Regions from separate parts of the Streptomyces sp. NBC_00667 genome, predicted to be linked through region 2. Evidence: riboswitches for the same ligand, from Rfam matches in the RefSeq annotation. Region 2 holds a riboswitch; the other holds the start of a gene.
The links. A riboswitch is a leader RNA that binds a small molecule or an ion and turns the genes downstream of it on or off. The one in region 2 is predicted to bind glycine.
Positions count from the first base shown of each region.

Region 1: it holds a riboswitch for glycine, as region 2 does, so the genes downstream of both, gcvP (aminomethyl-transferring glycine dehydrogenase) here and gcvT (glycine cleavage system aminomethyltransferase GcvT) in region 2, are expected to answer to the same signal.

Region 1 is NZ_CP109022.1:1,190,308-1,205,476, forward strand. Features, by position in the region: gene OHA81_RS05775 (PhzF family phenazine biosynthesis protein) at 1-302, shown strand, start outside; gene OHA81_RS05780 (CPBP family intramembrane glutamic endopeptidase) at 307-1,146, opposite strand; gene OHA81_RS05785 (glutamate-cysteine ligase family protein) at 1,190-2,725, opposite strand; gene OHA81_RS05790 (hypothetical protein) at 3,220-3,840, shown strand; gene OHA81_RS05795 (DUF5999 family protein) at 4,125-4,313, shown strand; gene gcvP (aminomethyl-transferring glycine dehydrogenase) at 4,401-7,286, opposite strand; glycine riboswitch at 7,484-7,582, opposite strand; gene OHA81_RS05805 (PRC-barrel domain-containing protein) at 7,711-8,097, shown strand; gene OHA81_RS05810 (DNA polymerase IV) at 8,094-9,551, opposite strand; gene OHA81_RS05815 (MerR family transcriptional regulator) at 9,614-10,252, opposite strand; gene OHA81_RS05820 (bifunctional nuclease family protein) at 10,434-10,907, opposite strand; gene ftsR (transcriptional regulator FtsR) at 10,960-11,733, opposite strand; gene OHA81_RS05830 (FHA domain-containing protein) at 11,806-12,741, opposite strand; gene OHA81_RS05835 (DUF881 domain-containing protein) at 12,824-13,636, opposite strand; gene OHA81_RS05840 (small basic family protein) at 13,642-13,974, opposite strand; gene OHA81_RS05845 (DUF881 domain-containing protein) at 13,971-14,876, opposite strand; gene OHA81_RS05850 (mannose-1-phosphate guanyltransferase) at 14,974-15,169, opposite strand, start outside.
Region 2 is NZ_CP109022.1:4,731,051-4,746,219, forward strand. Features, by position in the region: gene OHA81_RS22065 (AMIN-like domain-containing (lipo)protein) at 11-502, opposite strand; gene OHA81_RS22070 (hypothetical protein) at 697-1,284, shown strand; gene OHA81_RS22075 (L-serine ammonia-lyase) at 1,372-2,754, opposite strand; gene glyA (serine hydroxymethyltransferase) at 3,027-4,283, opposite strand; gene gcvH (glycine cleavage system protein GcvH) at 4,299-4,679, opposite strand; gene gcvT (glycine cleavage system aminomethyltransferase GcvT) at 4,790-5,905, opposite strand; glycine riboswitch at 6,067-6,170, opposite strand; gene OHA81_RS22095 (AAA family ATPase) at 6,383-7,039, shown strand; gene OHA81_RS22100 (enhanced serine sensitivity protein SseB) at 7,832-8,566, shown strand; gene OHA81_RS22105 (enhanced serine sensitivity protein SseB C-terminal domain-containing protein) at 8,625-9,365, shown strand; gene OHA81_RS22110 (ABC transporter permease) at 9,917-10,909, shown strand; gene OHA81_RS22115 (ABC transporter substrate-binding protein) at 10,951-12,708, shown strand; gene OHA81_RS22120 (ABC transporter permease) at 12,919-13,920, shown strand; gene OHA81_RS22125 (ABC transporter ATP-binding protein) at 13,956-15,026, shown strand; gene OHA81_RS22130 (ABC transporter ATP-binding protein) at 15,032-15,169, shown strand, end outside.

The DNA of each region.
Region 1 (15,169 bases), 3.5 Mb from region 2:
TGCGTGCCTACGCCCGCCGCGGGGTGATCGTCACCGCGGCCGCCGAGGACCCCGCCCGCGGGTACGACTTCGTCTCCCGGGGCTTCTTCCCCGCCGTCGGCATCGACGAGGATCCCGTCACCGGCAGCGCCCACACCGCGCTCGCCCCCTTCTGGGCCGCCCGGCTGGGCCGCCCGGAACTGGTGGGGCTGCAGGGCGGGAGGCGCACCGGCCTGGTCACCGTCCGGCTCGCCGGCGACCGTACGCTCCTGACCGGCGACGCGGTCACGGTGCTGGACGGCGAGCTGCGCACCGGCCCCTGACCCCTCAGGGGGTCGGCAGCCAGGAGACGTGGCCCGCCAGCAGGGCGTACCCGCCGAAGGCGACGATGTCGAGCAGCGCGTGGGCGACGACCAGCGGAGTCACCCGGCCCCAGCGCCGGTAGGCCAGGACGAAGACGACGCCCATCACCATGTTGCCGACGAAGCCGCCGACGCCCTGGTACAGGTGGTAGGAGCCGCGCAGCACCGAGCTGGCCAGCAGCGCCGCCGTCGGGGACCAGCCGAGCCCGTCCAGCCGCCGCAGCAGGTAGGCCAGCACGATGACCTCCTCCACCACCGCGTTCTGCAGGGCGGACAGGATCAGCACCGGGAACTTCCACCACACGTCGGGCAGCGCCTCCGGCACCACCGTCAGGTTGAAGCCGGCGGCCCGCGACGCCAGGTAGAACGCCAGCCCCGCGCTGCCGATCCCCGCCGCGACGAGCACCCCCCGCCCCAGGTCCCGGCCGGGGCTGGTGCGGTCGAAGCCGAGCACCCGCAGACCCGGCGCGCCCTCCCGGGTCAGCAGGTGGGCGACGAGCAGGACGGGCACCAGCGCGGTCGCGATCCCGAACAGCTGCCACGCGAGGTCCAACCAGGGGCGACCGGGCGCGTACGAGCCGTTGAGCGTGGCGGCCTGGTCCTTGAGGCCCCCCGGCTTGGTCAGCGAGCCGATGAAACTGATCAGCGCCGAGACCGCGCTCGCGCCCAGGGAGAGCGCGAGCACGAGCAGCGTCTCGGTCCGCAGGTACCCGCGGCCGTCCTCCCGCCGGTCCACGGCCACCGGCTCCGGCTCCACCCGCACGTGCGACTCCCGTTCCGCCGTCCCGTTGTCCGCCACCCCCATACTGCCTCCTGGGGGTGGCCGGGCACGCACCGGACCCGGCGGGTCAGCGGCCGATCGCCGCCGAGGCGTCCACCTCCCGCTCCGGGAGCCCGACGGGCCAGGTGTGCACGGGGTCGCCCCGGTGCATCAGCTCGGTGTACCGCCGGGTCGTCGCGGCCAGCGCGGCGTCGCGCTCCAGGCCGCCCGCGAGCGCCTGGTGGTAGGTGTCCACCTGCCAGGTCGCCCCGTTCACCCGGCTCCGGCAGCGCTCCTCGATGATCCCCAGGCAGCGGTCCCGGTCGGCGGGTGCGATCCCCCACGCGTCCAGGCCCGCGGCCGCCATCGGCAGCAGCTCGTCCAGCACCAGGCGCACCGCCGGTACGCTCGCCAGGCCCGCGCCCCGGCCCCGGCGTGGCCAGTGCAGCCGGGCGTCCATCCCGTACCGGCAGGCCGCGTCGAAGTTGGCCTCCGCCTCGGCGAAGGGGAGCCGGGTCCACACCGGACGCGGTTCGTCCGCGAGCGTCCGTACGAGGCCGTAGTAGAAGGCCGCGTTGGCCACGACGTCGGCCACCGTCGGCCCGGCCGGCAGCACCCGGTTCTCCACCCGCAGGTGCGGCACACCGTCGGCGACCCCGTACACGGGCCGGTTCCAGCGGTAGACCGTGCCGTTGTGCAGCACCAGCTCCTGGAGGCTGGGCACCCCGCCCTCGGCGAGCACCCGCAGCGGCTCCTCCTCGTCGCAGATCGGCAGCAGCGCGGGGAAGTAGCGGACGTTCTCCGCGAAGAGTTCGTACGCCGACTCCACCCACCGCTCCCCGAACCAGGTGCGCGGCCGCACGCCCTGCGCCTGGAGCTCGGGCGGCCGGGTGTCGGTGGCCTGGGTGAACAGCGGCGGCCGGGACTCGCGCCACAGCTCCCGGCCGAACAGGAACGGGGAGTTGGCGCCGACCGCTATCTGTACGGCCGCCACCGCCTGCGCCGCGTTCCACACGTCCGCGAACCGGGCCGGGGTCACCTGCAAGTGCAACTGCACGGAGGTGCAGGCCGCTTCCGGCACGATCGAGCCGGTGGTCCAGGTGACCCGCTCGACCCCCTCGATGTCGAGGGTGAAGTCCTCGCCGCGCATCATGAGGATCTGCTCGTTCAGCAGCGAGTAGCGGTCCACCGCCGAGAGGTTCGCCAAGGCCAGATCGGCCCGGGAGACGGTGGGCAGGATCCCGATCATCACCACGCCCGCGTCGATCTCCGCGGCCTGCCGGTGGGCGTAGTGGAGTCCGGCGCTCAGTTCCTCGGCGAGCTGGTCGAAAACACGGCCCTCCAGGCGGTGCGGGAGGACGTTGACCTCCAGGTTGAACATTCCGAGCTCGGTCTGGAAATCGGGGCTCGCTATCCGTTCCAGGACCTGGGCATTCACCATTTTCGGCAACCCGTCGGCACCCGCGAGATTCAATTCGATCTCCAGCCCCATCATGTTCTTCGGGCGATCGAACCTCTGCTCTGCCAGAAGTCGCTCCAGGCCCTCCAGGCACTCCCGCAGCTTCCTCCGATACCGCTGCCGATCGGACAGGTCGAATCCGCCTGCCACGACCTTCTCCCCCATCGAGGTGTCCCTCCTCAAGTGGCCCGGCCCACAGCATCCAGGCGGGCGTTACGGTCGATGATGCCCCAGCGGCATGATCGCTAACGCCGAGGGGGCGCGCGTGGCCGCGAGCGCGCGCCGGTTTGGCGCGAACGGCGCTTCGGCACATTCACCCGGCAAGTACACCTGAGCAAATTCCGCATTGACTTTGCCCGCTTCGGATAACCGGCGCTTTCCAGCCGAGCCCCCATCCGGTAACCTCCGAGGTCAGCGCTGCATGTCCGCGTGCAACCGGCATGTATGTCAGGTCAGCGGGACCGGTAATCGCCTTGTCGGCAATAGCCGGGACAGCTAGCCGAAACATTGCGTGAACACATGTCGTATAAACTCCGCAAACGAGGCAGAGAGTTGGCGCGCGGCCATTGCCCCACAGCCCACCTCTGACCCCAGAATGCGACAGCGCCGTCCGCACCTTCTCCCGTAGCACCGGTCTCCCAAGTGAGAGGCGACCCACCATGCCGCTGCATGTCCCTCCGGCTCCCGCGCCCGCCCTGCGCAGCGTCCTCGCGGCACTCGGTTCCCCCACCGCCGTCAACGAGGCACACACACCTTCCCTGCGCGCCTTGCAAGGGCCGGTCACCGCCGAACTCCCCCTGCCGGTCCACGTCCTCGACCGGCTGCACTCCTCGGCGCTGGTCCCCGGCGGCAGGCCGCCCCGCACGCGGCTGACGGGCTGGCGGTTCCTGATCCGCAGCGGCGACCGGTTCGTCGCGGCCGCCGACACCCGGCTCACCCCGGACGGCTGGGCCTTCTCGCACTTCTTCGAGGGCCCCTACGTGGCGGCGACCGAACGCGCGCTGCGCCAGGCGGAGTCGCTCGGCCAGGGCTACCAGCCCAGGCTGCTGTCCGTACCGGAGCTGTACATGCTGACGCTGTGGCTGCACGGTGCCGTGAACGCCGACGCCTCCGCCGGGCTGCCGGCCGCTGCCGACCTGCTGGTGCCCCTGGCACCGGCCCCGCCCGGGATCGCCCCCTACCGGCCGCACCCGGTGTCCGAACTGCTGCCCGTACTGACCCACCGGCTGCGGCGTACGGCGCCTCCGACACCGCCGCCGGTGGCCGCTCCGGCGGCCTGACCTGCACGGACCGACCGGCATGGCCCGAGTGGCCCATGCGGCCTAGCCCGCTTGGGCCAGCGCGGAACCACCCCGATCGACAAGGCAGTTGGCTGAACCGCCCGCACGAGTGATGCGTCCTCAATCTATGAGGACAGCTGCCGGGAAATCCCTGCGAAGCAGCCGTCATGGGGGAAGACTGACGACACGCTCCCCGCTGGTGCGGGGATGAAACCAGGGGGACGGCCATGAAACACACATCGAGCCGTAGCACGCAGACCACACCGCAGCGAAAGAACGCATCCATGTGCCAGCACCAGCCTGCCTGCCCGTCATCAGAGTCCGCCGACCGGGAGGCCGCGCGCCCGGTGGCCAACCACCCGGAACAGGGCTGGAGCCTGCTGTGCAACGGCGTCCTGCTCTTCGAGGACACCGGTGAGCTGCTGCCGGACGGCCAGATCATCGCCCCGCACCGCCCGCTCGCGGTCGCCTGACGGCTCGCTCACGAGAAGGGGGCCGGTCCCGGAGCATGCGCTCCGGGACCGGCCCCTTCCTACGTCGTCCGTCTACGGGGAGACGGCTCAGGCGTCGTACTCGTCCAGCGGCGGGCAGGAGCACACCAGGTTCCGGTCGCCGAAGGCGCCGTCGATCCGGCGCACCGGCGGCCAGTACTTCTCGGCCGCGGTGACGCCGCCCGGGAAGACGGCCTCGTCACGGCTGTACGGGTGGTTCCACTCGCCGCCGAGCGCCGCCGCGGTGTGGGGGGAGTTGGCCAGCGGGTTGTCGTCCACCGGCCACTCGCCGCCCGCGACCCGCTCGATCTCGCCGCGGATGGCGATCATCGCGTCGCAGAACCGGTCGATCTCGGCGAGGTCCTCGGACTCCGTCGGCTCGATCATCAGCGTGCCGGCCACCGGGAAGGACATCGTCGGGGCGTGGAAGCCGTAGTCGATCAGACGCTTGGCGATGTCGTCCACGCTCACGCCCGTCGTCTTCGACAGCGGCCGCAGGTCGATGATGCACTCGTGCGCGACCAGGTTGCCGGGGCCCGTGTAGAGCACCGGGTAGTGCGGCTCCAGACGCTTGGCGATGTAGTTGGCACCGAGCACCGCCACCTGGGTGGCGCGCTTGAGACCCTCGCCGCCCATCAGGCGGACGTAGGACCAGGAGATCGGCAGGATGCCGGCCGAACCCCAGGGCGCCGCGGAGATCGGGCCGACGCCCGTCTCGGGGCCGGCGGTCGGCTGGAGCGGGTGGTTGGGCAGGTAGGGGGCGAGGTGCGCCCGGACACCGACCGGGCCGACGCCCGGACCGCCGCCGCCGTGCGGGATGCAGAAGGTCTTGTGCAGGTTCAGGTGCGAGACGTCGCCGCCGAAGTGGCCCGGCTTGGCCAGACCCACCAGGGCGTTGAGGTTGGCGCCGTCCACGTAGACCTGGCCGCCCGCCTCGTGCACCTGGGCGCAGATGTCGGCGACGTGCTCCTCGAAGACACCGTGCGTCGAGGGGTAGGTGATCATCAGGACGGCGAGCTCGTCGCGGTACTGCTCGATCTTGGCGCGCAGGTCGTCCGCGTCCACCTCGCCGTCGTCGGCGGTCTTGACGACGACGACCTTCATGCCGGCCATCACGGCGCTGGCGGCGTTAGTGCCGTGCGCCGAGGACGGGATGAGGCAGATGGTGCGCTGCTCGTCGCCGTTCGCGCGGTGGTAGGCGCGCACGGCCAGCAGACCGGCGAGCTCACCCTGGGAGCCGGCGTTCGGCTGGATCGAGACCTTGTCGTAGCCGGTGACCTCGCAGAGACGTTCCTCCAGCTCGGTGATGAGCGTGAGGTAGCCCTCGGCCTGCTCCACCGGGGCGAACGGGTGCAGCTGGCCGAACTCGGGCCAGGTCACCGGCTCCATCTCGGTGGTCGCGTTGAGCTTCATCGTGCAGGAGCCCAGCGGGATCATGCCGCGGTCCAGCGCGTAGTCCTTGTCCGCGAGCTTGCGCAGGTAGCGCAGCATGGCGGTCTCGCTGCGGTGCTGGTGGAACACCGGGTGCGTCAGGTACTGGTCCGAGCGCAGCAGACCCTCGGGCAGCGTGTCCTCGGCGGTGGCGTCCAGCGCCTCGATGTCCGCCGTGACGCCGAAGGCGCCCCAGACGGCCTCGATGTCGGCGCGCAGCGTCGTCTCGTCACAGGCGATGGAGACGAGGTCGGCGTCGGCCCGGTAGAGGTTGACCCCGGCCTCGCGGGCGGCGGCCACGACCTCGGCGGCCCGTCCGGGAACCCGGGCGGTGACGGTGTCGAAGTACGCGCCGTGCACGACCTCGACCCCGCCGGCCGTCAGGCCCGCGGCGAGCAGGGCGGCGTAGCGGTGGGTCCGGCGGGCGATCGTGCGCAGGCCGTCCGGGCCGTGGTAGACGGCGTACATCCCGGCCATGACGGCGAGGAGCACCTGCGCGGTGCAGATGTTGCTGGTGGCCTTCTCGCGGCGGATGTGCTGCTCGCGGGTCTGGAGGGCGAGGCGGTAGGCCTTGTTGCCGTCCGCGTCGACGGAGACGCCGACGAGGCGGCCGGGCAGCGAGCGGGCGTGCTTGGCCTGGACGGCCATGTAGCCGGCGTGCGGTCCGCCGAAGCCCATCGGGACGCCGAAGCGCTGCGTGGTGCCCACCGCGATGTCGGCGCCGAGCTCCCCCGGGGAGACCAGCAGGGTCAGCGCGAGGAGGTCGGCGGAGACGGTGACGATCGCGCCCAGCTCGTGCGCCTGGTCGATGACCGGCTTGATCTCCCGCACGGCGCCGGAGGCGCCGGGGTACTGGAGCAGCACGCCGAAGACACCGCGCTCGGCGATCTCGGCCGGGATGCCCTCGGACAGGTCCGCGACGACGACCTCGACCCCGATCGGCTCGGCGCGGGTCTCGATCACGGCGATGGTCTGGGGCAGGGCGTCGGCGTCGATCAGGAAGACGCCGCCCTTGACCTTGCCGACGCGGCGGGCCAGCGACATGGCCTCGGCGGCCGCGGTGCCCTCGTCGAGCAGGGAGGCACCCGAGGTCGGCAGGCCGGTCAGGTCGGCGACGACGGTCTGGAAGTTCAGCAGCGCCTCCAGGCGGCCCTGCGAGATCTCCGGCTGGTACGGCGTGTAGGCCGTGTACCAGGCCGGGTTCTCCATGACGTTGCGCAGGATCACCGGCGGCGTGAAGGTGCCGTAGTAACCGAGGCCGATCATGGAGGAGAGGACCTGGTTGCGGTCGGCGAGCGAGCGGAGCTCGGCCAGCACCTCGGCCTCGGTCCGCGCCTCGGGGAGGTTCAACGCGGCCGCGGTCTTGATCACATCCGGTACCGCGGCGGCGGTCAGTTCGTCCAGGGAGCCGTAGCCCACCTGGGCGAGCATCTTGGCCTGCGCCTCGGCATCCGGGCCGATGTGGCGCTGCTCGAAGGGGATGCCTCGCTCCAGCTGAGAGAGCGGAATGCGGTTGGCGGTCATGTACGGAGGCCTCCTGGTCGTACGACCTGCGAGGGGCACCACGGCGCGGGCACCCGGACGGCCTCCCCCTCTGTCATCTCAACCTGAGAGCTTCACCGGAGTCGCGGGGATGACCCGCGGATTCCGGCTTTCACCGTCGGTGAGGAGGGGAACCGGTACTGCGCGCCCGGTACCCGCCCCTGCTTTCCAGAGTGGCCTCGTCACGTGCGGTACGTATGCCTGAGAGATTCCGGGGAGGATTTGCTCCTTCGGCGCCTCCGTCGTTCTCACTCGGAGGACTCTCCCGCACAGGGTCAACAGCCATCACTCAGCCTACCAGCGAGGATCTGGAAGCTCCCTCAAGTGGCCCCCGCTGCGGATTTGCCCTTCTGTAGTCATTACGAGTCATTACGGAGCAGTTGCGACCACTTGGAGGGACCGGACCGTGCAGACCGACATCGATCCCCGCAGTCTCATCGGCCGCAAGGCGTTCGACCGCAATGGCGCCAAGATCGGCACCGTGGACGAGGTCTACCTCGACGATGCCACCGGCGTACCCGAGTGGGCCGCCGTGCGGACCGGCCTGTTCAGCCGGGACGCCTTCGTTCCGTTGGAGCCCAGTGAGGTGGTCGACGACACGCTCCGGGTGCCCTTCGAACGTTCCCTGATCAAGGACGCCCCGGACTTCGGGGTCGGCCGCCACCTCTCCCCGGAGCAGGAACTCCAGCTCTACCACCACTACGGGCTGGACGTGACCCTGCCGACGGACTTCCACCACCCCCCGCCTCCTGCGCAGCCCCGCGACTTCGGCAGCCTGGCCGGCGAGGGCTAACGGCTGTCCGGTCCCTCCTCCTCCCCGAGCTCCCCCACGAGCGGCAGCGGATCGGACGGCTCCAGTTCGGGGTCGTCCAGCCGGAAGGTGCGTACCCGCCCCGGCGCCGATCCGGGCCGCTCGAAGCGCACCGTCACCCGGCCGATCCCGCTCCCCTGGACCCAGCCCGGGCCGTAGACCGCGTGCATGACGTCGCTGCCGGCCGGCCAGCGACGCTCGGCGGCCGGCTCGGGCTCCTCCACGCCGCCGGTGACCGGCGCGGCCGCCACGCCCGCCACGGCCGCCCCATCGGGCTCCTGCGCCCCGTCCGGCCCATCGGCCTCCGGCTCTCCCGCCGGGCCGCCTTCGGCGCCCCCCGGCGCGGCCAGCGCCTCGGCCAGCGCGTCGGCCTGGGCGAACAGGTCCTCCTGCGTGTAGTCCGCGAGCCCCGTCACCCCGACCCCCAGCAGCCGCACCCCGCCCGTGGTGTCCACGGACTCCAGCAGCCGCTGGGCCGCCTCCCGCACCACCGCAGGGTCGTCGGTGGGGCCCCGGAGCGTCTCCGAGCGGGTCAGCGTCGAGAAGTCGTAGCGCCGCACCTTGAGCACGATGGTGCGCCCGGAGTGGCCCGAGCCGCGCAGCCGCCCCACACAGCGGTCGGCGAGCCGCTGCACCTCGTACCGGATCCGCACCCGGTCGTGCAGGTCCACGTCGAAGGTGTCCTCCACGGACACCGACTTCGCGTCCCGCTCGGCGACCACGGGCCGGTCGTCCAGGCCCAGCGCCATGCGGTAGAGCCCCGCCCCGTGGGCCCGCCCGACCATCCGGACCAGCTCGTCCTCCCCGGCCTCGGCCAGGTCCCCCACCGTGGTGATCCCGGCCCGCCGCAGGTGCTCCCCGGTGGCCGGTCCGACGCCCGGCAGGGTCCGCACCGACATCGGCGCGAGCAGTTCCCGCTCCGTCCCGGGCTCGATCAGCAGCAGCCCGGCCGGTTTGGCCTCCTCCGAGGCGACCTTGGCCAGCATCTTGGAGCCGGCCAGCCCCACGGAGCCGCTGAGCCCGGTGGCGGCCATGATGTCGGCCCGCAGCCGCTCCCCCGTGGCCCGGGCGGTCGCCGAGTCGAAGGCGACACCGCCCGCCTCCAGGTCCACGAACGCCTCGTCGAGGCTGAGCGGCTCCACCAGGGGGGACAGGGCCCGCAGCAGGGCCATGACGGTCTCGCTGACCTCCCGGTACAGGGTGAAGCGGGGGATCAGGTACGCGCCGTTCGGGCACAGCCGCCTGGCCTGGGCCGTCGGCATCGCGGAATGCACCCCGAACCGCCTGGCCTCGTAGGAGGCGGTGGCGACGACCCCGCGCGGTCCGAGGCCGCCGACGATCACCGGCTTTCCGCGCAGGCTCGGCTTCGACGCCTGCTCCACGGCGGCGTAGAAGGCGTCCATGTCCAGGTGGAGGATGGTCGGCGCGGCTCTCACAGCTCCGATGCTGCCCTACGCCACTGACAACGCCGCCCGGGGCGCCGGCGGCTCGTGGCGCCTCAGACGGCCCGGTTGCGGCGGGCGGCCAGTTCGTCCCTCGGATTGTGGCCCACCAGCGTCTCGCCGGTGTCGATGCGTTCCCCGTGCAACTGCGACAAGGCGTTCTCCACGTCCCGCCAGACCACGCCCACCGCGATGCCGAAGACGCCCTGTCCCCCCTGGAGCAGGCTGACGACCTGGTCCGGGGAGGTGCACTCATAGACGGTGGCGCCGTCGCTCATCAAGGTCATGCGCTCCAGGTCCGAGAAGCCGCGGTCGCGCAGGTGCTGCACCGCGGTACGGATGTTCTGCAGCGCGACGCCGGTGTCGAGGAAGCGTTTGACGATCTTGAGGACCACCACGTCGCGGAAGCTGTACAGCCGCTGCGTCCCCGAGCCGTGGGCCGGGCGCACGCTCGGCTCCACCAGGCCCGTCCGCGCCCAGTAGTCGAGCTGGCGGTAGGTGATGCCGGCCGCGGCGCACGCCGTCGGTCCCCGGTAGCCGACCTGCTCGGGCGCCGGGGCCCCGCCCCCCTGGGCGGCCGGCGCCGGTTCCGGCTGACGGCGCGCACTGCCCGCCGCACCGCCGTGCAGCGGGTACGGCCCACCGTCACTCCGTGCGGGGATGCCCCCGGTCATGCCGTCGCCCGTGATGCTCACGCCGACCCTCCGTCCTTGACCTGCCCACCTCGAAGGTAGGCAGTCACCAGGGGTGCGTCAACGATCGCCACACTCGGCACGCCGAGTGATAATCACCCTGAGAGTGGTTTCCCGTGCCCCAAATCGGGGAATGGCTCACCGAATGGGCAGAATGTCCCAGGTGGGCGGCTTGTCCGCCGTCTCACTGCGGGCCGGTGCCGAAGTCCTCGGGCGAGATCTGGTCGAGGAACTCGCGGAACTTCTCCACCTCGTCCTCCTGCTCGTCCGGAATGGCGATGCCGGCGTCGTCCAGCACACCGTCACTGCCGTAGATCGGCGTCCCCGTCCGCAGGGCGAGCGCTATGGCGTCCGAAGGACGCGCGCTCACCTCGACCCCGCTCGCGAAGACGAGCTCCGCGTAGAAGACGCCCTCCCGCAGATCCGTGATCCGGACCTCGGTGAGCTCCTCACCGACCGCCTCCAGCACGTCCTTGAACAGGTCGTGCGTCAGCGGCCGGGCAGGCGCCATCCCCTGCTGCGCGAAGGCGATGGCGGTCGCCTCCCCGGGACCGATCCAGATGGGGAGGTACCGATCGCCTCCCACTTCACGCAGGAGCACGATCGGTTGGTTCGAGGGCATTTCCACCCGGACACCCACAACGTCGAGCTCGTTCACACAGCAACCCTAGGACGTGCCCGACCGGTTTGGGTAGTCGGGCTCTTTCCGGTCAACGCAGACGGACCCCGAGTGCGGTCTGCACGAGAGCCTCGTGCAGCCGTACGGAGAGTCCCGCCAGCTCTTTCATGGTGGCCTCGGCATGGGCCCTGGTCTGCGGGTTGCGGTGCCGACGCAGCGGGGAGACGACCTGCTCCACCAGTCCGGCCTCGCGGTCCGCTGCCGCCTTCATCGCCCGCAGGTGCCTGGGCTCCAGCCCGAAACGGCCGAGATCGGCGATCAGCCGGGCCACGGTGACCGCCTCGGCATCGAACCCGCCGTCCGGCGCCTCGCCGAGAAGGCCGTACGACTCCCACTCCGCCAACTGCTCCTCGTCCACCTCCGCGGCGGCGAGCAGCTCCGCCCGCCCCACGCGGGCCGCAGACGGCCGCTCCCGGCCCACCTCGCCGTACGCGGCCGCGGGTCCGGTGGTTCCGGTCGCGCCGCCCGGGTCACGGGGCGCCGTGGGGGCGGGGATACGGATCTGCTCGCCGCGGTCGAGTGCGTCGAGCTGCTCCCGGATGACTTTCAGCGGCAGGTAGTGGTCCCGCTGCAGACGCAGGATCCGGCTCAGCCGTTCGACGTCGTCGGTGCTGAACTTGCGGTATCCGGAAGGTGTGCGTCTGGGCTCGACCAGCCCCTCCGCCTCCAGGAAGCGGATCTTCGAGATGGTGACGTCGGGGAACTCGTCGCGCAGCATGGTCAGCACCGTGCCGATGCTCACCAGCCGCCCGGCGGTCCCGGCGGTGCCGTTCTTCGCGGCACCGCCGGACGGGGTACGCAGCATGGGACCTTCCCTGTCGGTTCCCCAGGGGAGCACCCTTTCCGGCGGTGGCCGGGAAGGCGCCCCGGGGGAGGGTCAGATGCCCCGCAGGCTCGCGTAGAAGACCAGCCGGTACTTGCCGATCTGCACCTCGTCGCCGTTGTGCAGGGCGACCGAGTCGATCGGCTCACGGTTGACGTACGTGCCGTTGAGACTGCCCACGTCGGAGACGGTGAACCCGCCGTCCTGGCTCCTGCGGAACTCGACGTGCCGCCGGGAGACGGTGACGTCGTCCAGGAAGATGTCGCTCTGCGGGTGCCGGCCCGCCGTGGTCAGTTCGCCGTCCAGCAGGAAGCGGCTGCCGGAGTTGGGACCGCGCCGCACGATGAGCAGGGCGGAACCCGGGGGCAGGGCTTCCACCGCGGCCTGGGCCTCGGGGGAAAGCGAGGACGGCACGTGCCCCGCCACCTCGGCCTCGTAGGCTTCCAGGCCCGAGATCGAGATGGTGGACGTGGTCTCCGAGGCACGCTCCGGCGTCAGACCCGCCCGCAGCGGCGCCCCGCAGTTGGAGCAGAACCGGCTCGCCGCATCGCTGCGGTGGCCACACCTGCTGCAAACCTGCTCGGCCGACATGGACGGCTCCTCGCGCCGCGGCTGCCCCGCGGAGGCATTGGTGGCATACGGGTCGGAGGCAAACCCTCCACCCGCACTTGAGGTTGGCGGTTCACCGAAACCTATGCGTCCGGAACCGGCGGGGTCAACGGACGACGCGCCCGGAGCGCCCGGAATGTCACCCCCGGACCCGACCTCGTCCCGGAAGAGGGGCCGGTCGGCCTGAGCCTCCCCGTCCCCGTGCCCCGCACGGTGGCGAGCACCGCTCTCCTCGCGGTTCTTCTTGCCGAACAACTTCTCAAACAACTTCACGGGCGATTCCCCTTGACCGAAACAGACCCGCCCGTGGGGCAGGACGAACTCCGCATGCACACACCTGCCGACCCGGACATTCTCACAACGTCCGTAACCACCAGACAGTTTCCACCACGCACCGCGACTTCGGCGCGTCGACCCCCCGCAGGCATCCGCCCACGTGAGCCGCTCCACATTCCGCCCCGCCTCACGACGATGACGACCGAGCGTAGTCAGGCTGCTTCGCAGCCCGCAAGGCGTCCACGACGATCTTGGCCGACCGTGTGACGGCGGCCGTGGCCTGCTCCTTCTCCAGCGTCTGCACCACACCGCCGGGGATGTTGAGCGCCGGCTCCAAGTCCTGGGGCTTGCCGATCACCCTGAACTCGTAGGGCTGTGTGATCTTCTTACCGTCGATCGCGACCCCACCGCCCTCGTCCGAGAAGAACGAGCTCGCCACGACCCGCACGCCGTTGATCTGGATCGCCTCGGCGCCGGCCGCCCGCAGCTCCTGGAGGGTGTCCAGCAGCTGATCGGACTGCACCTGGCCCTTGGGGTCGGTGATCCGCAGCGTGATGCCGGGGCCCTGTGCGGCCACGGTACCGGCCAGGATGCCCAGTTGGCGTTCCTTCTCCACGGTCTGCTTGCGCGCCTCCTCCGCCTGGTTGGAGCTGCTCTCCAGCTCCTTCCGCTGGTCCTCCAGCTTCTGCTTCTCGTCCTCCAGCCGCTTGGTGCGCCCGTCCAGTTCGTCGAGGATCCGTACGAGGTCCTCCTGGCGGGCTCCGCGCAGCGGAGCGCTGGAGTCGCTGTTGGACCGCACCTGGATGGCCAGGCCCAGTCCCAGTACGAACAGCAGCAGCGCGACGACCAGTTGCGCCCGGCTCAGCCGCGGTGGCCACAGGCCCTCCGCCAGCCGCCGGCGGCCGCTCTCCTGCGGGGCCCGGGCCGGTGCCGGTGTCCCTCCTACAAGAGGCTGCTCCGGAACGTTCGGTTCCTCGGGAGGGGTTCCGTTCGTACTCATCGGCCTCACGCCCGGAACACGTGCCGGCGGATGGCCGCCGCGTTGGAGAAGATGCGGATGCCGAGCACGACCACCACACCGGTCGACAGCTGCGAGCCGACGCCCAGCTTGTCGCCGAGGAAGACGATCAGCGCGGCCACCACCACGTTGGACAGGAACGACACGACGAAGACCTTGTCGACGAAGATGCCGTCCAGCATGGCGCGCAGGCCGCCGAACACCGCGTCCAGCGCCGCCACCACGGCGATCGGCAGATATGGCTCCACCACGGCCGGCACTTCGGGCCGGACCAGCAGCCCGACCACCACTCCGGCCACGAGGCCCAGTACCGCGATCACGATGCACCCTTCTTCGGCTGTTCTGCTGTGGCTGTGCGTACGGCGAGGCTCGACGCCGCCTGGAGGCGGAGGTCGTCCACGGGCGACAGGCTGGAGCGGATCCCGTAGCTCTCCTGGAGCGCGTGCAGGTACTGGCCGCCGGCCGAGTCCTGGAACCGGGTGCCCAGCCGCTTGCCGTCACCCACGGCGAGGACCTCGTACGGCGGCACGAGCGGCCTGTTGTCGACCAGTATCGCGTCACCGGCGGCCCTGATCGCGGACAGCGCCGTCAGCCGCTGCCCGTTGATCGAAATCGCCTCGGCCCCCGACTGCCACAGACCGTTGACGATCTTCTGCATGTCCCGGTCCCGCAGCCGTCCGGTGTCCGAGAACCCCTTCGTCTCGCGCGGGCCGCCGCCACCGCCCGAGGAGGAGCCCTTGGCGTCGTCCACCACCAGCTTCACCCCGGGCCCGCGGACGTCCGTCGCCCCGGACAGCAGCGCCACGAGCCGGCCCTGGTCGCCGCCGGTCTGCTTGAGCGCCGCCTGCTGGCGGTCGGCGACCTCCGTGCGCAGCCGCTCGATGTCCGCCTCCAGCCCGTCCGCGTGGGCGTTGGCCCGGTCCACGCGGTCGATGAGCTCCTGACGCTCCTTGGCCAGCACCGGCGCCGCCACCCTCGCCTGTGCGGCGCCCAGGGTGACCACCATCGCGGCGAGCACGAGGCCGCCCGCGAGTGCCAGCTTGGCCTTGAGGGTCCGCGGAAGGCCGGAAGTGCCCTCGGCTTCACGCCGCGCAGAGGCCTCCGCGTACCCCTCGTCGAGACTGTGGTCCATCACGTGCGTCAGCAGCGACATGGAAGCGTCCGGGCGCGCGGGCCGTGTGACCGAACTCCGGTTGTGGTGCGGCTGCGACATGCCGCTCATCGTCGCATGATGCCCCCGCCGACACCGAATGCGCCGTCCGGGGGCCGGGACGGGAGATCTCTCCCGCCCGGCCCCGGACGGCGCTGGTACGGCTGCCTCAGTGTTCGCCCGCGTCCACCACCGCGGCCCATTCGTCGAGCAGCGCCTGCGCGGACGCGTCATCGGGGCCTTCGGCCCACAGGTGCGTGACGGCTTCCGCCGGGTCCGGGAGCACGAGCGCCCACCGACCGTCGGCCTCGACCACGCGCACCCCGTCCGTGGTGTCCACCTGCCGGTCGCCGGCCGCCTCCACG
Region 2 (15,169 bases):
CGGTGTCGCGTCAGCAGGTGGCCGGGTGCGGGAAGTCCAGGACGAACCGCTCCGGGGCGTGCAGCACGCTCGTGTTATAGGTGGGCGGGGTGTCGAAGGCCGCGCCGAAGGTGACGTACCCCTCGAAGTCGCCGGTCTTGGCCATGCCCTTGAGCTTGGGGAGGGCGATCTGCTGGAGCGCCGGCCCCACGTAGACGTTGTGACCGGCCGAGTCGTGCGCGGCGGCGGGGTGCAGCCTGATCTCGAGGAAGTACTTGCCCGGCAGCGGGACCGGCTTGCCGGACCCGTCGTAGACCAGCTCGGAGACGGGCGTGACGGTGACCGGCGGGGCGGCTCCCTGGAGGTCGATGACGAGCCGGTCGTAGGTGCAGTGCCCGCCCCAGCGGGCGTTGGTGACCAGCGTGGTGGAGGCGGCGGAGGCCGGCGCGGCGAACGCGGCCCCGGCGGTGAGCAGGGCGCCCGCGAGCAGGGCGGTGACCTGGCGGCGTCGTGCGTTCTGCATGACGTCCCCCCGATTCTGAGAGACGGGGACAAGGGTGACACCACTGAAGACACCCGGGACGCCGTCACGGTTGCACGGATCACGCCGTGGCGGCGTGCCATTCCTGGCAGGGTGGCGGCCTGGACATGGACCGTGCGACAGGGGAGCACCGGATGCGCCGTCACCGCCTTCACACCCGCCTTCACCGTCATGCCGTGATCACCGCGGTCCTCGTCCTCGCGGCCACCGCCTGCGGAAGCGGCGACGAGGAGGTCTCCCAGGAGGGCAAGGGCGGCTATCCCTGGGTCGCCACGGACGAGATATGCAACGCGCTGCCGTACGGCAAACTGGCCGACCCGCTCGGGGCCCGCGAGGACGTGGCCGACCGCACCCGCCGGACCACCGGGGGCTACCCGGGCGCCGAGTGCGTCCAGAAGCTCGTCCGGAGCGGCCCCGCGGCCTATGGGGGAGCCAAGGTCGAGCTGGACTTCGCCTACCTCCCGAGCGTCGACGACGCGAAGGCGGTCTTCGCCAAGGTGCGGGGCGACGCGGGCAAGGACTCGCCGGGCGGCGCCCCGGCCGACGTCAAGGGCGTGGGCAAGGAGGCGTACCGCCTCCTCTACACCAAACCGGACGATCCGCGCCAGGTCAGGCAGATACGGGTGCGGGACAGCAACCTCATGCTGGACATCACGGTCACCGGGGAGGCGGACGAGCCCCCCACTCCCGAGAGCCTCAAGACGCTGGACGACGCCGTGAACGCCTTCGCCAAGGGCTGTCTGACCTCGATCCGCAGGAAGTAGCGCGAGGACGGGGAAAGGGCCGGGCGCACCCGCGCCCGGCCCTCCCGTCGGTACCCGCCGGCCGCCGTCAGCGGCTCGGGCGTCGGCTCAGCACTCGATGACGTTGACCGCGAGGCCGCCGCGGGCGGTCTCCTTGTACTTGACCTTCATGTCGGCGCCGGTCTCCTTCATGGTCTTGATGACCTTGTCCAGGGAGACCTTGTGGGAGCCGTCGCCGCGCATCGCCATCCGGGCCGCGGTGACGGCCTTGACCGCCGCCATGCCGTTGCGCTCGATGCACGGGATCTGGACCAGCCCGCCGACCGGGTCGCAGGTCAGGCCCAGGTTGTGCTCCATGCCGATCTCGGCGGCGTTCTCCACCTGCTCGGGGCTGCCGCCCAGGACCTCGGCGAGGGCGCCGGCCGCCATGGAGCACGCGGAGCCGACCTCGCCCTGGCAGCCGACCTCGGCGCCCGAGATCGAGGCGTTCTCCTTGAAGAGCAGGCCGATCGCGCCGGCCGACAGCAGGAAGCGGACCACGCCCTCCTCGTCGGCGCCGGGCACGAAGTTCATGTAGTAGTGCAGCACCGCCGGGATGATGCCCGCGGCGCCGTTCGTCGGGGCGGTGACCACCCGGCCGCCCGCGGCGTTCTCCTCGTTCACGGCCATCGCGTAGAGGGTGATCCACTCCATCGACAGCGCCTGCGGGTCGCCCTCGGAGCGCAGCTTGCGCGCGGTGTTCGCGGCGCGCCGGCGGACCTTGAGGCCGCCCGGCAGGATCCCCTCGCGCGACATCCCGCGCGCGACGCAGGCCTGCATGACCCGCCAGATCTCCAGGAGGCCCTCGCGGATCTCCTCCTCCGTACGCCAGGCCTTCTCGTTCTCCAGCATCATCGCGGAGATCGACAGGCCGCTCTCCCGGGCCATGCGCAGCATCTCGTCACCGCTGCGGAAGGGGTACCTCAGCTCGGTGTCGTCGAGCTTGATCCGGTCCTCGCCGACCGCGTCCTCGTCCACGACGAAGCCGCCGCCGACCGAGTAGTAGGTCTTCTCCAGCAGCGGGGCGCCGGCCGCGTCGTACGCGAAGAGCGTCATGCCGTTCGCGTGGTAGGGCAGGGACCGGCGGCGGTGCAGGATGAGCTGGCTCGGCTCGTCGAAGGCGATCTCGTGCGCCTCGCCTATCTCGGCGCCCATCAGGCGCAGCCGGCCGCTCTGGCGGATCCGCTCGACCTCGGCGTCGGCGGTCTCCACGTTCACCGTGCGGGGGGAGTGGCCCTCGAGGCCCAGCAGGACCGCCTTGGGGGTGCCGTGGCCGTGGCCGGTCGCGCCGAGCGAGCCGAAGAGCTCCGCGCGGACGGAAGCCGTCTGGGCGAGGACGCCTTCCTTCTTCAAGCGGGTCACGAACATGCGCGCCGCCCGCATCGGGCCGACCGTGTGGGAGGAAGAGGGACCGATGCCGATGGAGAAGAGGTCGAAGACGGAGATGGCCACGGTGGCGAGACTCCCTTGTCTGCTCGTGGGGTGGGAGAGGGGCACAGGAGAGCGGGTTGGACCAGCGGTGAGGTGATCAGGGAGGTTTGTTCGGATTTTGTCCGACGGTCGAGCTTAACGCGGCGAGGTGAACGACCCGCCTGCCGGACGGGGCCACAAGGGGAAGCCGGGGTGTGCGTCGGCTCACATCCCCGGCCCCGACCGGCGGGCGGGCGGGCGTGAAAAAGGGGCCCGGGCCTGTGGGAACAGGCACCGGGCCCCGCCCGGTCGCGTCAGAGCGTCGGGTACAGCGGGAACTTCGCCGCGAGCGCGGAGACGCGCGCCTTGAGGGACTCGGCGTCGTAGGCGGGCTTGAGCGCCTGCGCGATGATCTCGGCGACCTCGGTGAAGGCCTCGGCGTCGAAACCACGGGTGGCCAGGGCCGGCGTACCGATCCGCAGGCCCGAGGTGACCATCGGCGGCCGCGGGTCGTTCGGGATGGCGTTGCGGTTGACCGTGATGCCGACCTCGTGGAGGCGGTCCTCGGCCTGCTGGCCGTCCAGCTCGGAGTTGCGCAGGTCGACCAGGACCAGGTGCACGTCGGTGCCGCCGGTCAGGACGTCCACGCCCACGGCCTTGACGTCGTCCTGGACCAGGCGCGCGGCGAGGATCTTCGCGCCCTCCAGGGTGCGCTCCTGGCGCTCCTTGAACTCGGGCGACGCGGCGACCTTGAAGGAGACGGCCTTCGCCGCGATCACGTGCTCCAGCGGGCCACCCTGCTGACCGGGGAAGACCGCGGAGTTGATCTTCTTCGCCAGCTCCTGCGTCGACAGGATGACACCGCCGCGCGGACCGCCGAGGGTCTTGTGCGTGGTGGTGGTGACGACGTGGGCGTGCGGGACCGGGTTCGGGTGCAGACCCGCGGCGACCAGGCCGGCGAAGTGTGCCATGTCGACCATCAGGTACGCGCCGACCTCGTCCGCGATGCGGCGGAAGGCGGCGAAGTCCAGCTGGCGCGGGTACGCGGACCAGCCGGCGACGATCAGCTGCGGCTTGGACTCCTTGGCGAGGCGCTCGACCTCGGCCATGTCGACCTGGCCGGTCTCGTCCACGTGGTACGGGACCACGTTGTAGAGCTTGCCGGAGAAGTTGATCTTCATACCGTGGGTCAGGTGACCGCCGTGGGCCAGGTTCAGGCCCATGATCGTGTCGCCCGGCTTGAGCAGCGCGAACATCGCGGCGGCGTTCGCCTGCGCACCCGAGTGCGGCTGGACGTTCGCGGCCTCGGCGCCGAACAGGGCCTTGATCCGGTCGATCGCGATCTGCTCGACGACGTCGACGTGCTCGCAGCCGCCGTAGTAGCGGCGGCCGGGGTAGCCCTCGGCGTACTTGTTGGTCAGGACCGAGCCCTGGGCCTCCATGACGGCGACCGGAGCGAAGTTCTCCGACGCGATCATTTCCAGGGTCGACTGCTGGCGTACGAGCTCGGCGTCGACGGCGGCGGCGACGTCGGGGTCGAGCTCGTGGAGCGGGGTGTTCAGTACGGACATCAGGATCCCCTGGGGTCAGTTACCGGCGGTGAGCTTGGCGTACTCGGCATCGGAGAGCAGGTCGGCCGGCTCCTCCGTGACGCGCACCTTGAAGAGCCAGCCACCCTCGAACGGCGCCGAGTTCACGAGCGAAGGGTCGTCCACGACGTCCTGGTTGGCCGCGACGACCTCACCGGTCACGGGGGAGTACAGGTCGCTGACCGACTTGGTCGACTCCAGCTCGCCGCAGGTCTCGCCCGCGGTCACCGTGTCGCCGACCTCGGGGAGCTGGGCGTAGACGACGTCACCGAGCGCGTTGGCCGCGAACTCCGTGATGCCGACCGTCGAGACGCCGTCCTCGGCGGCCGACAGCCACTCGTGCTCCTTGCTGAAACGCAGCTGCTGGGGGTTGCTCATGACCTGATTCTCCTGGATGCGGGGGAGTGGATACGAACAGTGGTCTGGGGTACCGGGACAGCGCCGTACGGACCTCCGTGCGGCGGTGACGCTGTACGGGCAGGGGCGGACTACTTCTGCCGCTTGTAGAACGGCAGGGCCACGACCTCGTACGGCTCATGCGTACCGCGAATGTCCACGCCGACGCCGGAGGTGCCGGGCGCGGCGTGCGCCGCGTCCACGTACGCCATCGCGATCGGCTTGCCCAGCGTCGGCGACGGGGCGCCCGAGGTGACCTCGCCGACGACCTTGCCGTCGGCGACCACCGGGAAACCGGCGCGCGGGACCCGGCGGCCCTCGGCGATCAGGCCGACCAGCTTGCGCGGCGGGTTCGAGGCGGCGCGCTCGGCGGCGGCCTCCAGTGCGGCGCGGCCGACGAAGTCGCCCTCCTTCTCGAACTTCACGACCCGGCCCAGGCCCGCGTCGAACGGGGTCAGGGAGGTGGTCAGCTCGTGCCCGTACAGCGGCATGCCCGCCTCCAGGCGCAGCGTGTCGCGGCAGGACAGGCCGGCCGGGACCAGGCCCGCGCCCTCGCCGGCCTTCGTGAGCGCCTGCCACAGCTCCACGGCGTGCTCGGGGGCGACGAACAGCTCGAAGCCGTCCTCGCCGGTGTAGCCCGTACGTGCGATCAGCGCGGGCACGCCCGCGACGGTGCCGGGCAGGCCCGCGTAGTACTTGAGCCCGTCCAGGTCGGCGTCGGTGAGCGAGGCGAGGATCCCCGGGGACTCCGGGCCCTGCACGGCGATCAGCGCGTAGGCGTCACGGTCGTCGCGGACCTCGGTGTCGAAGCCGGCGGCGCGCTCGGTGAGGGCGTCCAGGACGGTCTGCGCGTTGGAGGCGTTGGCGACGACCATGTACTCGCTCTCGCCGAGGCGGTAGACGATCAGGTCGTCGAGGATCCCGCCGTCCTCCTGGCAGATGTGCGTGTAGCGGGCGCGGCCGACGCCGACGGTGGAGATGTTGCCGACCAGCGCGTAGTCCAGCGCCTTGACGGCCTCGGGGCCGGTCAGGGTGATCTCGCCCATGTGGGACAGGTCGAAGAGACCGGCCTTGGTGCGTACGGCGTTGTGCTCGTCGCGCTCACTGGCGTAGCGCAGCGGCATGTCCCAGCCCGCGAAGTCGGTCATGGTCGCACCGAGCGAGCGGTGCAGCGCGTCGAGCGCGGTCAGGCGGGGGGCAGTGCTCATGGGTGTGGCTCCCGGGTCCCAGGGCATGACATGACGAGGACGATCCTCCCCATCTGTCATCGGAACCTGAGAGGTTCGCCGAGAGTTCCCGCACCGGGCGGAACGCGTCTTCGGCTTGCACCTTGGGTGGAGCTGTCGAGCAGCCCGCTTTTCAGATCTGCCTCATCCACGCGGTACGGGGCCTGAGAGATTCAAGGGAGGAACTTGCTCCTTCGGCGCCCGGGCACGGCCTTGCGGCCTGCCGGGACTCTCCCGCGCGGATTCAAGCGGCCGGTATGCAGTTGGTGTCCAGATGGCGCACATCATTGCACGAGGCGGGCGGGTGTGGGCGGGCGGGCCCGAAAGTCCGGGCCGGCCCCAGCGGGGCTCGAGGGAGGGCGGCACGGGGTGGGGCGGAACCGGGTGGGGCGGATTGCCGTCCCTTTACATTCAGAGGCGGGGGAGGCGATCACTGTGCGGAGGTTCGGAGTGCCGGCTTTGACGGGGACCCTTGAGGGGGTTCCGGCGCAGCGGCGTGCGGACGTGCCGGCGGCGGTGCCGGTGCCGGTGCCGGCGGCGGTGCAGCCGGGGCGGGTCCGGGACCTGCGCGGTGCCGGGGCGCCGGGGCCGCGGCTCTGCTTCGCAGCGGGGGACATCGTGGTGGTGTCCGGCCTGCCCGGCGGGGGCAAGAGCACGCTGATCAAGCGGGCCGCGGGGGCCGGGGTGATCGACTCGCAGGACACGCGGGAGCGGTGGGAGCGGCGGATGCCGGGGGCGCTGCCGTACGGGGTGTACCGGCCGCTGGTCCGCTTCGCCCACTACTGGGGGCTGTGGCGGACCCTGCGGTCCGGGGCCTCGGTGGTGGTGCACGACTGCGGCAGCCAGGCATGGGTGCGGGGGCTTCTGGCGGCGGCCGCGCGGCGGCGGGGGCGGGCGCTGCACCTGCTGCTGCTGGACACCACCGCGCAGGAGGCGCTGGCGGGGCAGGCGGAACGGGGGCGGCGGGTCTCGGCGTACGCCTTCGCCCGCCACCGCGCGGCGGTGACCCGTCTCCTGCGCTCCGCGGAAGCCGGCCACCCCCCTCCGGGCTGCGCGACGGTCACCCTCCTCGACCGCCCTTCCGCTGCCGCGGTCACCCAGATCACGTTCCCCTGACCGCCCCCCGCCCCGTGACCTCCCGGCGGGGGGGCTTCCGGGACCCGTGGTCTTTGCGGCGCCGGGGTACGTCCTTCGGCTCCGCCGACGTGGGGCGACCCGTGGCCTCCCGGCGGGGCGCATCTTCCGGCCCGTCGGCGTGGGCTGCCCCTCGGTCTTCCGGCGCCGCGGACGCCTCTTCGACTCCGTCGGCGCGCCCCTGCCTTTGGCCTCGGCGCCGGGGGGCGCAACGTTCAGCCCATCGGCGTGGCCGACCCGTGCCACCCGGCTTCGGGCGCGCCGCTTGCCGCCTCGCCGGCGCGTCGTTTCCCGGTGTCGGGGCGCCGCTTGTGCAGTCCCGTCGGCGCGTCGCTTCCGGGTGCCGGGGGCGCAACTTGCAGCCTCGCCGACCCGTGGCCGCCCGGCTTCGGGGGCGCCGCTTGCAGCCTCGCCGACGCGTCGCTTCCGGGTGCCGGGGGCAACTTGCAGCCTCGCCGGCGTTTGAGGCGCGGGGTCTGGGGCGGAGCCCCAGGGAATCCGGCTCCGCCGGGCACCGGGCTCTGCCCGGACCCGCGCCTCGAACGCCGGCGAGGCTGGAGTTGGCCGGTGAGGCTGGGCCTGGCCCGACAGGGGGATCCGGACCCGCGCCTCGAACGCCGGCGGGGCTGGAGTTGGCCGGGGCTGCCCGGCGGGGTTGGTGCCGGGCGGGGGTGAAGGGGTCCGGGGCTCCGGTCGGGCGGCGGGTGGGGATGCGGGGCCGGGGGTCGGGACGGATTAGGGTCTGCGGGGTAGCGCGGAGCGAGGAGGCGGCGGATGCACGGCAGCGGGTGGCCCGACAACGAGCTGGAGCAGGTGCTCGGCGCAGCCCTGGGGCAGGCGGACGCCGGGGCGCGGATCCTGGAGGTGCTCGGCCGCAGCCGGATATGGGTGCCGCTGCCCGCCGGCGGGAGCCCCACGCACGCCGCCCTCACCCTCCCGACCATGCTCATCGGCGGCGAGGCCTACGTCCCCGTCTACACCTCCGAGGCCCAGTTCCGCGTCTGCGCCGGCCCCGACATGGACTTCGCCGTCGCCCCCGCCGTCGAGTTCGCCCGCGGCCTGCCCCCGCAGCTCGGCATCGCCCTCAACCCCGAGGGCGCCGTCGGCGTCCCGCTCCCCCCGCCCGCCGTCGCGGAGCTCTGCCGCACCGGCCGGACCCCCCTCGACGGCCCCGCCACCGGCGGCCGCGTCCGGCTCTTCGAGCCCGACTGGCAGGACGACCCGGTCGACTTCCTCACCGCCGCCGCGGAGGAGTTCCGCGCCCTCGGCGTGGTCACCGCCGCCCACCGCTGCCTCGCCAGCGTCGAGGGCGGGGCCCCGCAGCTGTACATCGGTGTCCGGCTGGCGGGATGGGATCCCGAGGCGCGCAGCGCCCCGCTGGAGGCCCTCGGCCGGGCCCTGACCCGCGTACCGGCGCCCTGGCCCGTGCAGTTGATCCTCCTCGACGCCGCCCAGGACCCGGTGGTCGACTACATCCGTGAGCGCGTACGCCCCTTCTACCTCCCGTAGGGCCGCTTAAGCTGGGGGCCCATACGCGTGGATGACGGCGGACGAAGAGGGGTACCGGGTGAGTGCGTCAGGCACGGCCGCGGCCGGGCAGGTCGAGCACATGCTGCGCCAGGTGACTCCCGGGCGCTATGAGAGCTACGAGTCGCTCCTGCACGCCCTCTCCGAGGGCCGCCTGTGGATGCTGCTCTGGCAGGGCCGGCCGGGATCCCCGGACGCCCAGTACGGCGGCATGGAGGTCGACGGCCTCGGCTACGCGCCCTGCGTGACCTCCCCGCAGGAGCTGGCCGCCAGCGGATGGAACCGCGGCTACGAGGTGGTCACCGGCCGGGACATCGCCCGCGCCCTGTACCCGGACCGCTGGGGCCTGTGGCTCAACCCCCACGCCCAGGGCGGCGGCCTCGGCCTCCCCTGGGCGGACCTGCGCCGCATCGCCACCGGCCTCGACCGGATGCCGGCCGGCCCGCTGCGGCTGTCCGAGCCCGCCCTGGAGCTGCCGCAGTTCTACGGGCTGCTGACCCAGCACGCGCACCGCACGCCAGCCGTCCGCTCGCTGCGCCGCGCCTGGGTGCAGCCGTCGCTGGGGTCGGCGTACCTGGCGGTGGGGCTGGACCTGTACGACGCTTCCGCGCCCGCCCTGGAATCCGTACGGGAGATGATGCGGCAGTCGGTCGGGGCGGTCCCGGAGGGCGTTCCGGTGTGCACCGTCGCGCTCGCCGACGAGCACGACCCGGTGGCGATGTGGCTGCGTTCGCAGACCCGCCCGTTCTACGACCGCGAGGGCCAGGCCCCCTCCTATTAGCCCCTTCGTGCAGGTCCAGCGCCGGAATCCCTCCTTCCGGAACATGCTCATGTTTTGAGACAGCTCATACCGGCCATTTTGAGGCCGCCGGATCCCACGGTTCCCGGCGGCCTTCTTCTTGTCCCGTTTTCGCCGCTGTTGTACGCCCAAAAGGCGTGGCACTCTTGTGAGTTGGGCGACATGCCCGTTTGCGTACCGAACAGACGGTCTTGCTCCGCTCAGGTGGGAGTGAAGTCCGGATAACGGGAATCGGGGCGTCAGATCACGGTTGCGCATCCATTCAACTGCGGGTCTGGCGGCTGGTCGAGCGCCCGATGAAGACTCCCCACCCAAGAGCCGGTCAGTCCTCCCAGGACGCGGTTCGGCACGTGATCGGCACCTGCATCCGCACACCGCGTTCTTCCCGCAGCTTTTCCCGCACGTCCTGTACTTCCTGCACTTCACACGCGTTCAGCGTGTCCCACGCACTCCGAGCGCCACTCCGCACCAACGCCGCCACAGCGGCGGGCATGGGCCGGCACACCCGTCGGCCGAGAGGGGTCCCCACCACGATGACGGCACCACTGCATGACACGAGCGCGGAAACGCCCGCACCCGTGTCCGTAGCCGACGTCCCTGCCAAGGCCATCGAAGGCCGCTCGCCCGGCCGCATCGCCTGGATGCGGCTCAAGCGCGACAAGGTCGCGCTGACCGGCGGCGTGGTCGTGATCTTCCTGATCCTGGTGGCGGTCTTCGCGCCGCAGATCGTGAGCCTGCTGGGCCACCCGCCCAACGAGTTCCACGAGGACATGATCGATCCCGACCTCGGCACGCCGATCGGCTCGTTCGGCGGCGTCAGTTCCGACTTCCTGCTGGGCGTCGAACCCACCAACGGCCGCGACGTCTTCAGCCGGATCCTCTACGGCGCCCGCATCTCCCTGATCGTCGCCTTCCTGGCGGCCTTCGTCTCGGTCGTCATCGGCAGCCTGCTGGGCGCGCTCGCCGGATTCCTCGGCGGCTGGGTCGACGGCCTCATCAGCCGCCTGATGGACCTGCTGCTGGCCTTCCCGCAGCTGTTGTTCACCATCGCGCTCGTCTCCGTGGTGCCCAACAGCCTGCTCGGGCTCGAAGGTTCCAGCGTCCGCATGGCGGTGCTGATCCTCGTGATCGGCTTCTTCGGCTGGCCCTACATCGGCCGCATCGTCCGTGGCCAGACGATGTCCCTGCGGGAGCGCGAGTACGTGGAGGCGGCACGCAGCCTCGGCGCGGGCCGCGGCTACATCCTGATCAAGGAGCTGCTGCCGAACCTGGTCGCCCCGATCCTCGTCTACTCGACGCTGATCATCCCGACCAACATCCTGACGGAAGCGGCCCTCAGCTTCCTCGGTGCCGGCGTCAAACCGCCCACCGCCTCCTGGGGAAAGATGCTGTCCGACGCCATCCCCATCTACCAGGACGACCCCATGTACATGGTGGTTCCCGGTATCACGATCTTCATCACCGTCCTGGCGTTCAACCTCTTCGGGGACGGGCTGCGCGACGCACTCGACCCCAAGGGCAGCTGAACCGCTCTTTCGATTCACCCACTTCTGGAGGTTGGACAACCGTGATCCGCAGAAAGCAGGCACTCGCGATCACCGCCGTGATCGCCGCCCTGTCGCTGACCGCCGCGTGCGGTGGCGACGACACCAAGACGGCGGGGGGCGACAAGAGCGACAAGGGCTACAGCGGTGCCGCCACCGGCGTCGTGAACGCCTCCGACGCCAAGGGCGGTGAGCTCAAGCTCTGGTCCCCCCAGGACGTCGACTTCCTCGACCCGGCGCGTGCCTACTACGGCTTCGTGTGGAACATGCAGCGCCTCTTCATACGCCAGCTCTACGCGTACGACAGCAAGCCGGGCGCCGCGGGCACCAAGCTCGTCCCGGACCTCGCAGAGGGCGAGCCCGTCCTGAGCAACGACGGGAAGACGTACACCGTCAAGATCAAGGACGGGGTGAAGTTCGAGGACGGCACGCCGATCACCTCGAAGGACTTCAAGTACGGCATCGAGCGCGTCTTCGCGCAGGACGTGCTGGCCGGCGGCCCGACCTACCTGATCGACCAGCTCGACCAGGGCCAGAAGTACGAGGGTCCCTACAAGGACACCGACCCGGACAAGATGGGCCTCAAGTCCGTCCAGACGCCGGACGACCACACGGTCGTCTTCAACCTGGCGAGCGCGAACTCCGACTTCAAGTACCTGCTGGCCATGCCGTCCTCCTCGCCCGTCCCGGCGGGCAAGGACACGGGTGCCACGTACACCAACAAGCCGGTCTCCACGGGTCCGTACAAGGTCGAGAGCTTCGCCTCCGGCAAGGGCGCGACCTTCGTCCGCAACGAGAACTGGGACCCGAAGACCGACACGATCCGCAAGGGTCTGCCGGACAAGGTCACCTTCACGGTCACCACCAACCCGGACGACATGGACCAGCGCCTGCTCTCCGGCGACATCGACCTCGCCGTCGACGGCACCGGTGTGCAGCAGGCCGCGAAGAACAAGATCCTCAAGGACGCGAACCTCAAGAAGAACGCGGACAACCCGTTCACGGGCTACATCCGCTACTTCGCCTTCCCGCAGACGGTCGCGCCGTTCGACAACATCGAGTGCCGCAAGGCCGTCATCTACGCGGCCGACCCGAAGTCGCTGCAGAACGCCCGCGGCGGCCCGACCAGCGGTGACCTCGGCGCGAACATGCTGCCGCCCGGCGTCCCCGGCGCCGACAAGGCCTACGACCCGTGGAAGCTGACCGCGGGCAAGCCCCAGGTCGACAAGGCCAAGGCCGCCCTCAAGGCGTGCGGCAAGCCGGACGGCTTCGAGACCACCATCGCGGTCCGCAACAACAAGGCCCCCGAGGTCAAGACCGCCGAGTCGCTCCAGGCCGCGCTGCAGAAGGTCGGCATCAAGGCCACGATCGACCAGTACGACGGCAAGCTCTCCTCCTCCACCATCGGTTCGCCCGAGAACGTGAAGAAGAAGAACTACGGAATCATCGTCATGGGCTGGGGCGCCGACTACAACTCCGGCTCGGGCTTCCTCCAGCCGCTGGTCGACGGCTCGTTCATCGCCCAGACCGGTAACAACAACTACACGATGCTCGACGACCCCGAGGTCAACGGCCTGTTCGACAAGGCCGCCGCGGCCGCCACGCCGGACGCCGCAGCGCCGTTCTACACGGACATCAACAAGAAGGTCATGGAGAAGGCGCTCTACCTGCCGATCAACTTCGACAAGGCGCTGGTCTACCACAACCCCCGCCTGACGAACGTCTACTTCAACGACTCCATGGGCAAGATCGACCTCGCGGTCGTCGGCGTCGCCAAGTAGCCCCCGGGCACGGCAGCCAGTAGTCGGCGCCCAGTCGTCCGACCGTCCGGCGGCCCCGTGAGGCGGCCGCCGGACACCAGCAGGTCAGCAAGTACGTAAGTAAGTGCCTTCACCGCACGTGCGCTAGTCCGAAGGGCAGGTGAAGGCCGCAGGCGGCGGTCGTCGTCCCCACGAGGGGCGGCGACCGCCCGCCCCGGGCGGCCGACTGCAGTGCTCGTCTACCTCATACGGCGGCTGTTCAACGTCGCCGCCACGCTGCTGGTGGTCTCCGTGGTCACCTTCGGCATCTTCTTCGCGGTCCCGAAACTGACCGGCAGCGATCCCGCGCTCATGTACGCCGGCCGCGAGACCAATCCCACCGCCCTGGCCGGCATCCGCGTGAAGATGGGCTTCGACAAGCCCATCTCCGAGCAGTACTGGGTGTTCCTCAAGGGCATCTTCGTCGGCCGCGACTACGACGCCGGCACCGAGGTCACGCACTGCGCGGCACCGTGCTTCGGCTACTCCTTCAAGAGCGAGGCCCCCGTCTGGGAGACCATGCTCGACCGCATGCCGGTCACCCTCTCGCTCGCCCTCGGCGCGGCCGTGATCTGGGTGATCGCCGGTGTGGCGACCGGAGTGGTCTCCGCGCTCAAACGCAGGACCGCCATCGACCGCACCGTGATGATCGGAGCCCTCGCCGGCGTCTCCCTGCCGATCTTCTTCACCGGCATGGTGGCCCCCGCGATCTTCGTCTACGGCCTCGGCTGGCTGGACGTGTCCAACTACAAACCCCTGACCGAGGATCCACTGGCCTGGCTCAACAGCCTGATCCTCCCCTGGGTCACCCTGGCCTTCCTCTTCGCCGCCACCTACGCCCGCATCACCCGCGCCACCATGCTGGAGGTGCTCGGCGAGGACTACATCCGCACGGCCCGCGCCAAGGGCCTCAAGGAGGGCGTGGTCATCCGCAAGCACGCCCTGCGCTCCACGCTCACCCCGGTCGTCACGATGTTCGGTCTCGACCTCGGCGGCCTCCTCGGCGGCGCCGTGCTCACCGAGACGACCTTCAACTTCCAGGGCCTGGGAACGGCGGCCGTCGCCGCCATCAGCCAGGGCGACCTCCCCGTCATCATGGGCGTGACCCTGCTCGCCGCGCTGTTCGTGGTCCTGGCCAACCTGATCGTGGACCTGCTGTACGCCGTCATCGACCCGCGCGTGAGGCTGACGTGACCGACAACCCCTCCACCTCCGCCGGACCCGCGTTCGTGCCCGAGCAGGCGGGGCCCGCGTCCCGCGCCTCGGCGGCGTCCTTCCTGTCCGTACGCGACCTCAAGGTCCACTTCCCGACCGACGACGGGCTGGTCAAGTCGGTCGACGGGCTCTCCTTCGACCTGGAACGCGGCAAGACGCTCGGCATCGTCGGTGAGTCCGGCTCCGGCAAGTCGGTGACCTCGCTGGCCATCATGGGCCTGCACCGCACCGGCCAGGCCCGCAGCCGTCCGCACATCTCCGGCGAGGTCGTGCTCGACGGCGAGGACCTCGTCCGGGCCGACGCCGACCACGTGCGCAGGCTCCGCGGCCGCAAGATGGCGATGGTCTTCCAGGACCCGCTGTCCGCGATGCACCCGTACTACTCGGTCGGCAAGCAGATCGTCGAGGCGTACCGGACCCACAACGACGTCGACAAGAAGGCGGCCCGCACCCGGGCCGTCGAGATGCTCGACCGCGTCGGCATCCCGGAGCCCCACCGGCGCGTGGACGCGTACCCCCACGAGTTCTCCGGCGGCATGCGCCAGCGCGCGATGATCGCGATGGCGCTGGTCAACAACCCCGAACTGCTCATCGCGGACGAACCCACGACCGCCCTGGACGTCACCGTCCAGGCGCAGATCCTGGACCTGATCCGGGACCTCCAGAAGGAGTTCGGCTCCGCCGTCATCATGATCACGCACGACCTCGGCGTGGTCGCCGAGATGGCCGACGACATCCTCGTGATGTACGGCGGCCGGTGCGTCGAGCGCGGCACCGCCGAGAAGGTCTTCTACGAGCCGCGCCACCCCTACACCTGGGGCCTGCTCGGCTCGATGCCGCGCATCGACCGCGACCAGACCGAGCGGCTGATCCCGGTCAAGGGCTCCCCGCCCAGCCTCATCAACATCCCGAGCGGCTGCGCCTTCAACCCCCGGTGCCCGTACGCCGACGTACCCAAGGGCGGCATCACCCGCACCCAGCGCCCCGAGCTGACCCAGGACGACAGCCGGCACTGGTCCGCCTGCCACATGTCGCAGGCGGAGCGGACCCGGATCTGGACCGAAGAGATTGCGCCGAAGCTGTGACCGACATGAACAAGACGGGTGAGCCGGGGGCCTCCGAGGTCTCCGAGCTCTCCGAGGTCCCTGCGGCCCCCGCGGCGGCCTCCGCCGAGGAGCCGCTCCTCAAGGTGACCGGGCTGGTCAAGCACTTCCCCATCAACAAGGGG